DNA from 3 places in the Actinoplanes subglobosus genome. Region 1 is predicted to be linked to each of the others. Evidence: riboswitches for the same ligand, from Rfam matches in the RefSeq annotation. Region 1 holds a riboswitch; each other region holds the start of a gene.

Region 1 (3,262 bases):
AACTACCCGTACTTCGACCTGTACCGCAAGCAGGTGGTGAAGCAGGCCGACCTGGTCATGGCGATGTACATCCGGGGGGACGCGTTCACGCCGGAGGAGAAGGCGCGCAACTTCGCCTACTACGACGCCCGGACGGTACGGGACTCGTCGCTCTCCGCCTGCATCCAGGCCGTCCTCGCGGCCGAGACCGGTCACCTGGAGCTGGCGCACGACTATCTGGGCGAGGCCGCCCTGATGGACCTGCACGACCTGCACCAGAACGCCCGGGACGGCGTGCACGTGGCGTCGCTGGCCGGCACCTGGATCTCGCTGGTCGCCGGACTCGGCGGCATGCGTGACTTCAACGGCCAGCTGTCGTTCGCGCCGCGCCTGCCCAGCCGGATCAACAACCTGGAGTTCTCGCTGCTCTGGCGCGGCCTGCGACTGCGGGTCAGCGTGACCTCCGACGAGGTCACCTACTCGCTGCGCAACGGTGGTGGACAGGCCCGGCTCACCCTGCTGCACCACGGCAAGGAGCTGGAGGTCACCCAGGTCCGGCCGGTGACGATCCCGATCCCGGCGGCTGTTCCGGCCGGCCCGGCGCCGGCTCAGCCGCACGGCCGGGCACCGGTGCGGCGCGCCCTGCACTGAGGTTCTCCGAGACGAGGAAGGCCCGCCCCGAAAGGGGCGGGCCTTCGCGCTGTCTGCGGAAGCTAGAGCATCGATACGTGCACGTGGTCGGTGTGGTCACTGACTCCGTGGTAGTTGCTCCACCCGTTCGCGGGGAACCAGATCTTCTTGTTCCAGATGACGTAGTAGATGCCGAGCGCGTCGGCGTTACGCACCAGGAACGCCATCAGGTTGTTGCCGTACTTGAATTCCTTGTCGGTGTCGTAGGTCGAGAACCCGGACTTCTGCAGCGACCAGTCGCAGGCACGGCCCTTGGGATGCTCGAACGGTCCACCGTCGCGGTGACAGCCGACGAAGTTGCTGAAGCCGGCCTTCTTGACTTCCTTGTACATGTGCAGCGTGCGCTTGGTGACGCAGCCGTTCGTGGTCGGGTCCTTCTCGGTGCACCCCTCGGCCGAGAACCCGCCGTTGGAGTTGCGCGGGGCGGGAGCCGCCTCCGGCGAGTCCGCGACGACCAGACCGTTGGTGACGCCCTTGCCGCCGACCAGGGCCAGCGCGTCGACCGCCTGGTCCTTCTGCTTCTTCATGACGGCGGCGTCCTGTTGCTGCTGCTTCACCTCGGCGTCGAGCCGGGCCTTGCTGTCGGTGATGGTCTTCAGCGCGTCGTTCAGCTCGCGCAGCTTGGCGTCGTGCAGCCGGTTGATCTCCTCGAGGGAGACGGCCTTCTCCAGGAAGTCGCCCGAGGAGTTCGCGTTCAGCAGGTAGCCGATCGAGCTGAGATTGCCCGTCATGTACTGCTCTTTGGCGATCTTGTCGACCTCGGGGATCAGCGCGTCGCGCCGGGCCTCGGCCTGCTTGATCTGGTTGGCCAGCTGAGCCTGGGCCTTCACCGACTTCGTCACCGCGGCCTTGGCGGTCACGTAACGACGGTTGGTGTTCTCGATCACATCGGAGAGAAGCGCGTCCGGCCCGCCGTTCTGCTCCTCTTCTTGGGCGGACGACGAGGAGCCGCCGGGCTCGGCCGAGGCCGGTGACGCCGGTGCCGCGAACATCGCGAGGGTCACCAGCGGTGCCAGGGCAAGTATCAGCCACCGGCGGGGACTTGCGGTCATCAACAGTTCCTTCCGTGTCACCGCCGACCGAGTTAGCTGACGGGTTCGGGACGGAAGCAATCCCTACCGCAAACTGCGGATACACCCCAGTGACCTGGTTCCCCGGCTCGCCTTTCGACGATTGGGCGGCGGCCTGCCGGCAACTCGGGGGCGGTGCCGTCCTGGCAGGACCGGCGGCCAGTTTACCCGAGATATCGCCGTGGATCAGGCCCGAGGAACCGCCAAAAGTGTTACCTCGCAACGACTTTCCGTAATTGTTGTCACCGCTCGTGTCGAGGCAATCGCGGGGCGTACGAGAACTGTCGATCTGTCGATCGAGTGGGTATGGTCGTTGCGGTTCCCGCACGGGAGCCGCCGCCTAATCGCCTTCAATGGCGAGCCGGGGAACCATTATTCCCTGGGGTGAATCCGCTACCCGCGGTAGGGATTTCCTTCGTCCCGAACCCGTCAGCTAACCCGGCCGGCGGCCGACGGAAGGAAATGCCTGTGCAGCAGAACACTGCGCGGCGATTAGCGGCGTTGCTGGCGCTGCTCGTCGCCGCGTGCGGACTGGCCGTCGCCCCGACGCCGGCCACCGCGGCCCCCCGGCTGCTCGCCGCTCCCGGCGACTCCGGTGACGACGGTGAGGGTGGCTCCGCGTCACTGATCGAGAAACTGGAGAAGGCCTCCAAAGGTTTCGTGGAGGCGAAGGCCAAGCTGAAGACATCCAAGGCGCAGCAGGCCAAGCTGACCGCCGAGCTGAAGAAGCTGGACGGCGACCTGGGACCCCAGCAGGACCGGCTTGACCTGCTCGCCTCCCAGGCGTACACCGCGGGCCGTGGCGGCCCGATGGCGGCACTGCTCAGCTCGGACTCCGCCGAGGGCTTCCTGGGGCGGGCCGAGACCCTGGCCATCGTGGCCGCCGACCAGAACCGGGCGATCCAGGACCTCAAGACCACCCGGGAGACCCAGCAGAAGGCCAAGGACGCCATCGACATCGCCATCAAGGACCAGCAGAAGCAGGTCACCGTGATGGCGAAGCAGAAGGAGCAGGCCGAGACCGCTCTGAAGGCGGCCAACCAGGGCAACGACGCCAGCTCCTCGTCGGACGGCGGCGGCAGCGACGACGCGGCGCCGGGCCCGACCGGCACGAGCTGCAGCCAGACCGACCCGACCGGGACCGGTGGCTGCGTCACCCCGACCCTGCTGCACGCCTACAAGGAGGCCCGGGCCGACGGCTTCACCCGGTTCACCAAGTGCTGGCGGACGCAGAACAGCGGTGAGCACCCCAAGGGCCGGGCCTGTGACTTCTCCGCCGAGAAGGGAACCTTCGGCGGGGACGCCACCGGGGCCGACAAGACGTACGGCAACAACCTGGCGAACTACTTCATCAACAACGCCGACGATCTCAACGTGCTCTACGTGATCTGGTACCGCCGGATCTGGCTACCGAGCAGTGGCTGGAAGTCGTACAGCGGGGCGGGCGGAGACCCGTCCAGCGACCACACCAACCACGTGCATCTCTCGGTCAACTAGCACGTCCGAAGGAGTGCGGGGCCTCA
Region 2 (3,262 bases), on a different contig from region 1:
ACTAACGTTAGTCCGTCCAATGTTATCGTCGTCACGTGGATCATCTGCCGAGCTGGCTGCTCTCCCAGGCCGCGGCGCACGCGCACCGGCTCGTCGCCGACGGGTTCGCCGGCGTGGGCGCCAAGGGCTATCACTACCGGCTGCTGTCGTCACTGGTCACCGACGGGCCGGCCAGTCAGGCGGCGCTCGGGCGGCGCACCGCCATCTACCTGAGCGACCTGGTGGGGGCGCTCAACGAACTGGAGGCCGGCGGCTTCGTGCGGCGGTCACCGGATCCGGCGGACAAGCGGCGCAACGTCGTCGCGGTCACCGACGCCGGCCGGGAACGGGCCGGTGAGCTGGGCGAGCGGGTGGAGGCGATCCAGGACGATCTGATGGCGCCGCTGTCGGCTGATGAGCGGGCGCTGCTCGCCGGCCTCTTGCGCCGGCTGGTCGAGCACCACGGCCGTACCGGGAAATGAGGAAAGGCCGCCGTCGAGGAGACGGCGACCTTTCCGCGGGGTGTGTCAAGCAGGCCGGCGATAGCCGGCGATGGGGCCGCGATCGATCGGGGCCATCCGCACGTAGTCGCCCGTGTGCGGCGCGTGGACCACCTTGCCGCCGCCGATGTAGATGGCGACGTGGTGGATGTCGGAGTAGTAGAAGACCAGGTCACCCGGCTTCAACTCACTCTTGCTCACCGACTTGGTGGAGCCCCACTGGTCCTTCGTGTAGTGCTCGAGATGCACGCCGACCGCTTCCCACGCCTCCTGCGTCAGACCCGAGCAGTCGTAGCTGTTCGGGCCGTTCGAGCCGAAGACGTAGGGCTTGCCGATCAGGTCGCACGCCCGCTGGGCGGCGCGGCCACCCTTGTCGTTCGTGTAGTCGACCGGACAGGGGCCGGTGCGCAGCGCCCCGTCGTCGGCGTTGGCCTTGCCGTAGGCCGCGATGCGGAGCTTCTGGAGCTTCGTGATCTCCTTCTCGATCGCCGTCTTCTTCGTGCCGAGATCGGTGTCGCGGATCGTGATCTCGGACTCGAGCTGGTCGACGGTGGCCTTGTCGGCGGCGTACTTGTCGCGGAGTTTCGCCACCTCGGAGATCGACGCCTCCCGGTTGGTGGCAAGCTGCTCGAGAAGCGTCAGCTTGTCCACCACACCCGTCGGCGAGCCGGTGAGGACCATCGCGTTCACCAGGGTCGGCGACCCCTGCATGTACGCGTCGACGGCGAGGCCCCGCACCTCCACCATCGCGGCGTCCACCTGCGCCTGCAGCGGAGCCAGCGTCTTCGCCAGCTCCTTCTGCTGCTTGCGCAGCTTGACCAGCTTGGTGTGAGTGCCGTTGTAGTCCTCGATGACCGGCTCGAGCTGGTTCCACTCCTCGTCGATCTGCTTCTCGATCTGAGCCGGAGTGGGCTCGGCATGAGCGACGGTGGGACCCGTGACCAGGACTCCGGCCGCGGCCACCGCGCACATCAGGATGCGCACGAGGCCGGCGCGACGCGCGCTGATCCGTTTCACGCTGGTGCGTTGTCCTTTCTTCCCGTTCAGCCGCCGACCGGGTTAGCTGACGGGTTCGGGCGGGAAGGCTGCCCGGCCGCGTCGCCGCGGCTTCACCCCAGGTGCTCGGTTCCCCGGTTCGCCGTGGGCCTTTCGGCCGCAGACGATTAGGCGGTGGTCCGTCAGATCGGCCGGGTGGCCGATGGGGGGCTGGGCGGACCGGGGACCACCGTACTCGGATCAAGACGGCAAATGAAGGTCGCACAGGCCGCCGAACTGTCCGCACAGCCGACGACACGCAGGGTGTTCTAAAACGGCCAGCTGTTCAGGGCGCGCGCCAGCCAGGGCACCACGACGATCACGGTGGGTAGCACCAGCAGGCCGGCCGCGGCGGTCACCCCGGCCACGGTGAGAGCGGTCGAACCGCCGTCCGGAATGTCCAGACGGGCCAGCCGCCGGCGCCGGGATTCACCCTCCGGGTCGGCGGTCACCTCCTCCGCCAGGGGGACGGCGTCGATCAGCCGCGCCAGCGCGGCCCGCAACGGCGCCGGCCCGGTCCGGCGGCGGGCCGCGTCGTCGGCCACCATCTCCAGCAGCAGATGTACGGCGTCGAGCGGCGCCTTCGACCGCAACGGCCCCGGCACCGCCCGGTAGAACGCGGTGAACGACTCCATCACCAGCTCGTGCCTGTGCCGCAGGTGGGCACGCTCGTGGGCGAGGACCGCGTCCACCTGCTCCCGGTCCAGTGACTCCAGGACGCCGCCGCTGAGCACGACCCGCGGGTCCCGCCCGGGCACACAGTAGGCCAGCGGCAGTGCCCCGTCGAGCACACGGACCTCCGCCCCGCCGAGGCCCTCGTGCCGCTCGACGGAATCGAGCAGGTCGACGAGCATCCGGTGCCGGGCGCGCCGGGCCCGGGCCCGGGAACTCACCCGGACCAGCGACACGATCAGGCGGATCACGATGGTCGCGGCCACGGCCAGGGAGAACAGCAACGCGGCGACGGTCTCCGGATGGCGTGCCCCCGCGGCTCGCGCGACCTCCTCGGGCGCGGCGAGGACCACACCGAGAGCGCAGAGTACGGCGGTGAGCGTCAGTGACTGCCAGAGCAGGACACCCGCGACCGGGGCACGGTCGGTCCAACGGGCGCTCGCCAGCAGTCTCGGCGCGGCCAGCGAGAGCGTCAGCCCGAGGGCGCCGAGCAGGAGGGCGGTCACCGCTCGATGTTACGGGTGGCCTTCTCGATCGCGGCCCGCAGCGCTTCCGGCGGCAGCTGGCCGACGAAGTAGGCGAGAGCGGCGTCACGGTCGGGGGTGGCGGTGAGCGCGTCCATCATCACGCCGGCGGTCATCTCCTCGCGGGTCTGCGCCGGGGCGTACTTGTAGGCGCGGTCCGCCCGCTGCTGGGTGACCAGGCCCTTCTTGGCGAGCCGGTCGAGGACGGTCATGACCGTCGTATACGCCAGATCGCGCTCCCGGCTCAGCAGGTCGTGCACCTGCCGGACGGTGAGCGGCTCGCCCGCGTCCCACAACTTCGTCATGACCTCGCGTTCGAGGTCGTTCCGTGCCATGTGAGCCACTCTACTTCACGACGTCGTACTACGCGTCGTAGTATCTACTACGAATCGTCGTAGAGGGGCTGCCATGGACGTGCTCGACCTGACCCGGCTGCAGTTCGCGGTCGTGACGATCTACCACTACCTGTTCGTACCGGTGTCGATCTCGCTCGCGTCGGCCGCCGCCGGTTTCCAGATCGCCTGGATCCGTACGTCCCGTGAGAAGTACCTG
Region 3 (3,262 bases), on a different contig from region 1:
TGGAGACGGGACTCGCCATGCTTCCGGCCGCGGTCGGGATCGGGATCGTGTCGCTGCTCGTGTCGGCGCGGGTCAGTGCCCGGTTCGGGGCGCGCACGGTGCTGCTCGCCGGATTGGTGCTGCTGATCGCGGCGATGGTGCTGCTGACCCGGATTCCGGTACGGGCGGGGTACGTCACCGATCTCCTGCCGGTGATGGTGCTGATCTCCGGGGGCGGCCTGGTGCTGCCGGCACTGGCGACGCTGGGCATGTCCGGTGCGCGGGAGAGCGACGCGGGGCTCGCGTCCGGGCTGTTCAACACGACCCAGCAGGTCGGCATGGCGATCGGCGTGGCGGTGCTGTCGACGCTGGCGGCCTCCCGCACCGAAGGGCTGCTGGCGTCGGGCTGGACCCAGGCGGAGGCACTGACCGGCGGCTACCGGCTGGCGTTCGCCACGTCGGCGGGACTGCTGGCCACGGGATTCCTGGTGGCCCTGACTGTGCTGCGCCCGGCGAGATCGCGCGCCCACGGAAACGCCCTCAATTCGGCTGGTTGACCTGCCGACCTGAGAGGTATGGAGCGCCGCCGTTCCCGTCCCGGGCGGACGCCGGGTGGCTGCTCTTCTACCCGCAGGCGTACGCGGGCGTGCTGCTGTTCACCAGCAGGCACGTCTCGGGCCGGCGGGTGGTGCTGGACGGGACGATCGCGGGGCTGGGCGGTGCCGCGCTGTTCTCCGCGGGGGTCGTCGACTTCCTGGCCAGCACCACGGGAGCGGGGGACTTCGCCCACTACACAGCGCTGTGACGCGCTGACCGGGCTGGCGAACCGCCGCTCGGTGCTGGAACACCTGGACATCCTGCTCGCCGCGCCCCGGCACGACCCGATCGCGTTGCTGCTGCTCGACCTCAACCGGTTCAAGGAGGTCAACGACACGTACGGGCACCAGGCCGGTGACAACCTGCTCGAGCAGGCCGCACGGCGGCTCGCCGCGGTCACCCGGGACGGTGATCTGCTGGCCCGTCTCGGCGGCGACGAGTTCGTGGTGGTGGTCTCCGGACCGAACGTGGACGAGCGGGCGGCGGTCGCCGTGGCCGACCGGATCCGCGAGGCGTTGCGCGAGACCTTCATCGTCGAGGAGATCGACATGACGATCGACGTGAGCATCGGTGTCGCGCTCGCCCACGGGGACTCGAACCTGCTCTTCCAGCAGGCCGACATCGCGATGTACCACGCGAAACGATCCGGCGGCGGCCACGCGGTCTTCGACCGCATCCCGGTGCGGCCATCGGTGGCCGCCTCGGTTAATCGATCATGACCGTGTGGCGCGCGGCGGCCGGAGGCGATGGACGCTCCCGGCCGCCGCTCGGCGGAACCCGGCTCAGAGACGGATGCGCTGGCCCGGGAAGATCAGGCCGGGACTGCGGAGCTTGTCCTTGTTCAGCGCGTAGAGCGTACGCCAACCGCCCTTGACCTTGTATTTCCTGGCGATCGAGGCCAGTGTGTCGCCGGACTTGATCACGTAGGTCTTGCCGGTGGCCTTGGCCTTCTTCTTCGGAGTCGACGTCTTCGTCGTCTTGTAGACACCGGCCTTCTTGCCGCAGACCGGCCACGGGCTCAGCCCGCGTTTGGCGTGCAGCTTGTTGGCGATCGCGATCTGCTGGGCCTTGGTGGCCCGGTCAGCCGTCGGGGCGTACCTACCGCCACCGTTGGCCTTCCACGTGCTGCGGCTGAACTGCAGGCCGCCGTAGTACCCGTTTCCGGTGTTGATGTGCCACCTGCCGCCGGACTCGCATTTGGCGACGACGTCCCAGTTGACCTGGCGCGCGGCCTGAGCCGGGGTGGCCGGGCCGAGCAGGACGCCTGCTCCGGTGATTCCGGCTGTCGCCAGAACCAGGGCAAGGCGGATTCGTCTACTACCAGACATGGATGATCCTCCACGCCTGCGAGGTGAGCTGTCGGGTTCGGGCGGACGAGAATGTTCACGACCTACCTCGAGTCACACCGTCGAGGCGGTCTCCACCGTCGTGAACAATTCTCGCTGGCCCGGCCGCGTGCACACGGCTTCACCCCAAGGCGCGCATCCCGCGCACCGTCGAAAAGTGGGTCCCCCGCTCCTGCCCTTGCATCGAGTCTGCGGACGGGGGCAGGACTCGGCGGTCCGTCCACAGTGCCCGCGTCGCGGGACGGCCCGACGGTAACCACGTCGATGGGCCGCGAGCCAAGAAAACAGCCCCGGATAGTGACGTTCTTCTCAGTATTTGCCCGCTTTGATCTTGTTAGCGCCCGGAAATTACCGACACTGCGCTTATACCCTTTTCATCAGCCTTTTTGGCGGCTCAGTGGGCCAAGCCGTAGGCCACGATCGGGCTCGCCGTGTGCAGCCGCCGGCGCCGGGCCAGCCACACGATCACCGCGGCGAATCCGATCAGGACCGGCACGTCGGCCACGAACATCCACCACGGCATGTCGGCCGCCGTCTCCTCGATGGTGAGCTGCCCGAACGCCGCCGCCACCAGCATCCCGAGCAGGTTGTTCACGACGTGCAGCGCGATCGCGGCCTCCAGCCCACCGGTGCGGATCGTCACCCAGCCGGCCACCATGCCGAACATCATCAGGTCGGCGAAGCCCCACGGCGTACCCCATCCGTGCAAAGCGGCGAAAACCGCGGCCTGCACCAGAATCGGCAGCCAGGGGCTGCGCAGCCACGCGCCGAGCCCCTGCAGCAGCCAGCCACGGCACAGATACTCCTCGGCCGCCGCCTGGAACGGCACCACCGCGAGCAGCACGGCCGCCGACACCAGGAACGGCCCCCAGCCGGCCAGTGACTCGTCGGGCCCGGAATCCGGGGAGAGCACCGTGACCGCTGTCAGAAACACGACGATCGTCACCGTCGCGACGCCGAGACACACCGCGAGCCATCGCCACCGGATCCGCCCGGCCACCGATGACAGGGTCCCGGCCGGGCGCCGCTGAATCCACTGTGCGGCCAGCAGCGTCAGCGGAAGGGCCACCGCAATCGACAGGAAACCGGCCGCGAGATCGGGCAGAGTACCGAGGGTGGCCATGCCGTCCGGCCCGCCGGGCCGCCCGAAGATCTCCGCGACGATCACGTAGAAGATCATCACGACGAAGGCGGCCCCCACGATGAACACGGTGCCGAGCGGAAAACGCCACCACCGGTGCAGGGCGGTGCGGGCAAGACGGTGGTACGGGCTACCGGGCGCCGAAATCATCATGGCGACGAGTCTTCCCACCGGACGTGCCGAGCGGATCCGGCCACAG

Evidence for each region. Region 1 has a riboswitch for cyclic di-AMP ahead of ACFO0C_RS02280 (coiled-coil domain-containing protein). Riboswitches for the same ligand answer to the same signal wherever they lie in the genome.
Region 2: it holds a riboswitch for cyclic di-AMP, as region 1 does, so the genes downstream of both, ACFO0C_RS00085 (C40 family peptidase) here and ACFO0C_RS02280 (coiled-coil domain-containing protein) in region 1, are expected to answer to the same signal.
Region 3: it holds a riboswitch for cyclic di-AMP, as region 1 does, so the genes downstream of both, ACFO0C_RS34000 (transglycosylase family protein) here and ACFO0C_RS02280 (coiled-coil domain-containing protein) in region 1, are expected to answer to the same signal.

What each region holds. Positions count from the first base shown of each region.
Region 1 covers NZ_JBHSBL010000003.1:51,224-54,485, reverse strand. Annotated here, with positions in the region: gene ACFO0C_RS02285 (glycoside hydrolase family 65 protein) at 1-630, shown strand, start outside; gene ACFO0C_RS02280 (coiled-coil domain-containing protein) at 693-1,721, opposite strand; cyclic di-AMP (ydaO/yuaA leader) riboswitch at 1,728-1,859, opposite strand; cyclic di-AMP (ydaO/yuaA leader) riboswitch at 2,067-2,203, shown strand; gene ACFO0C_RS02275 (coiled-coil domain-containing protein) at 2,202-3,236, shown strand; gene ACFO0C_RS02270 (ABC transporter ATP-binding protein) at 3,260-3,262, opposite strand, start outside.
Region 2 covers NZ_JBHSBL010000001.1:14,412-17,673, reverse strand. Annotated here, with positions in the region: gene ACFO0C_RS00090 (MarR family winged helix-turn-helix transcriptional regulator) at 36-461, shown strand; gene ACFO0C_RS00085 (C40 family peptidase) at 507-1,496, opposite strand; cyclic di-AMP (ydaO/yuaA leader) riboswitch at 1,513-1,644, opposite strand; gene ACFO0C_RS00080 (M56 family metallopeptidase) at 1,784-2,692, opposite strand; gene ACFO0C_RS00075 (BlaI/MecI/CopY family transcriptional regulator) at 2,689-3,045, opposite strand; gene ACFO0C_RS00070 (cytochrome ubiquinol oxidase subunit I) at 3,119-3,262, shown strand, end outside.
Region 3 covers NZ_JBHSBL010000023.1:80,638-83,899, forward strand. Annotated here, with positions in the region: gene ACFO0C_RS33985 (MFS transporter) at 1-536, shown strand, start outside; gene ACFO0C_RS33990 (hypothetical protein) at 533-784, shown strand; gene ACFO0C_RS33995 (GGDEF domain-containing protein) at 816-1,295, shown strand; gene ACFO0C_RS34000 (transglycosylase family protein) at 1,359-1,904, opposite strand; cyclic di-AMP (ydaO/yuaA leader) riboswitch at 1,903-2,146, opposite strand; gene ACFO0C_RS34005 (CPBP family intramembrane glutamic endopeptidase) at 2,317-3,216, opposite strand.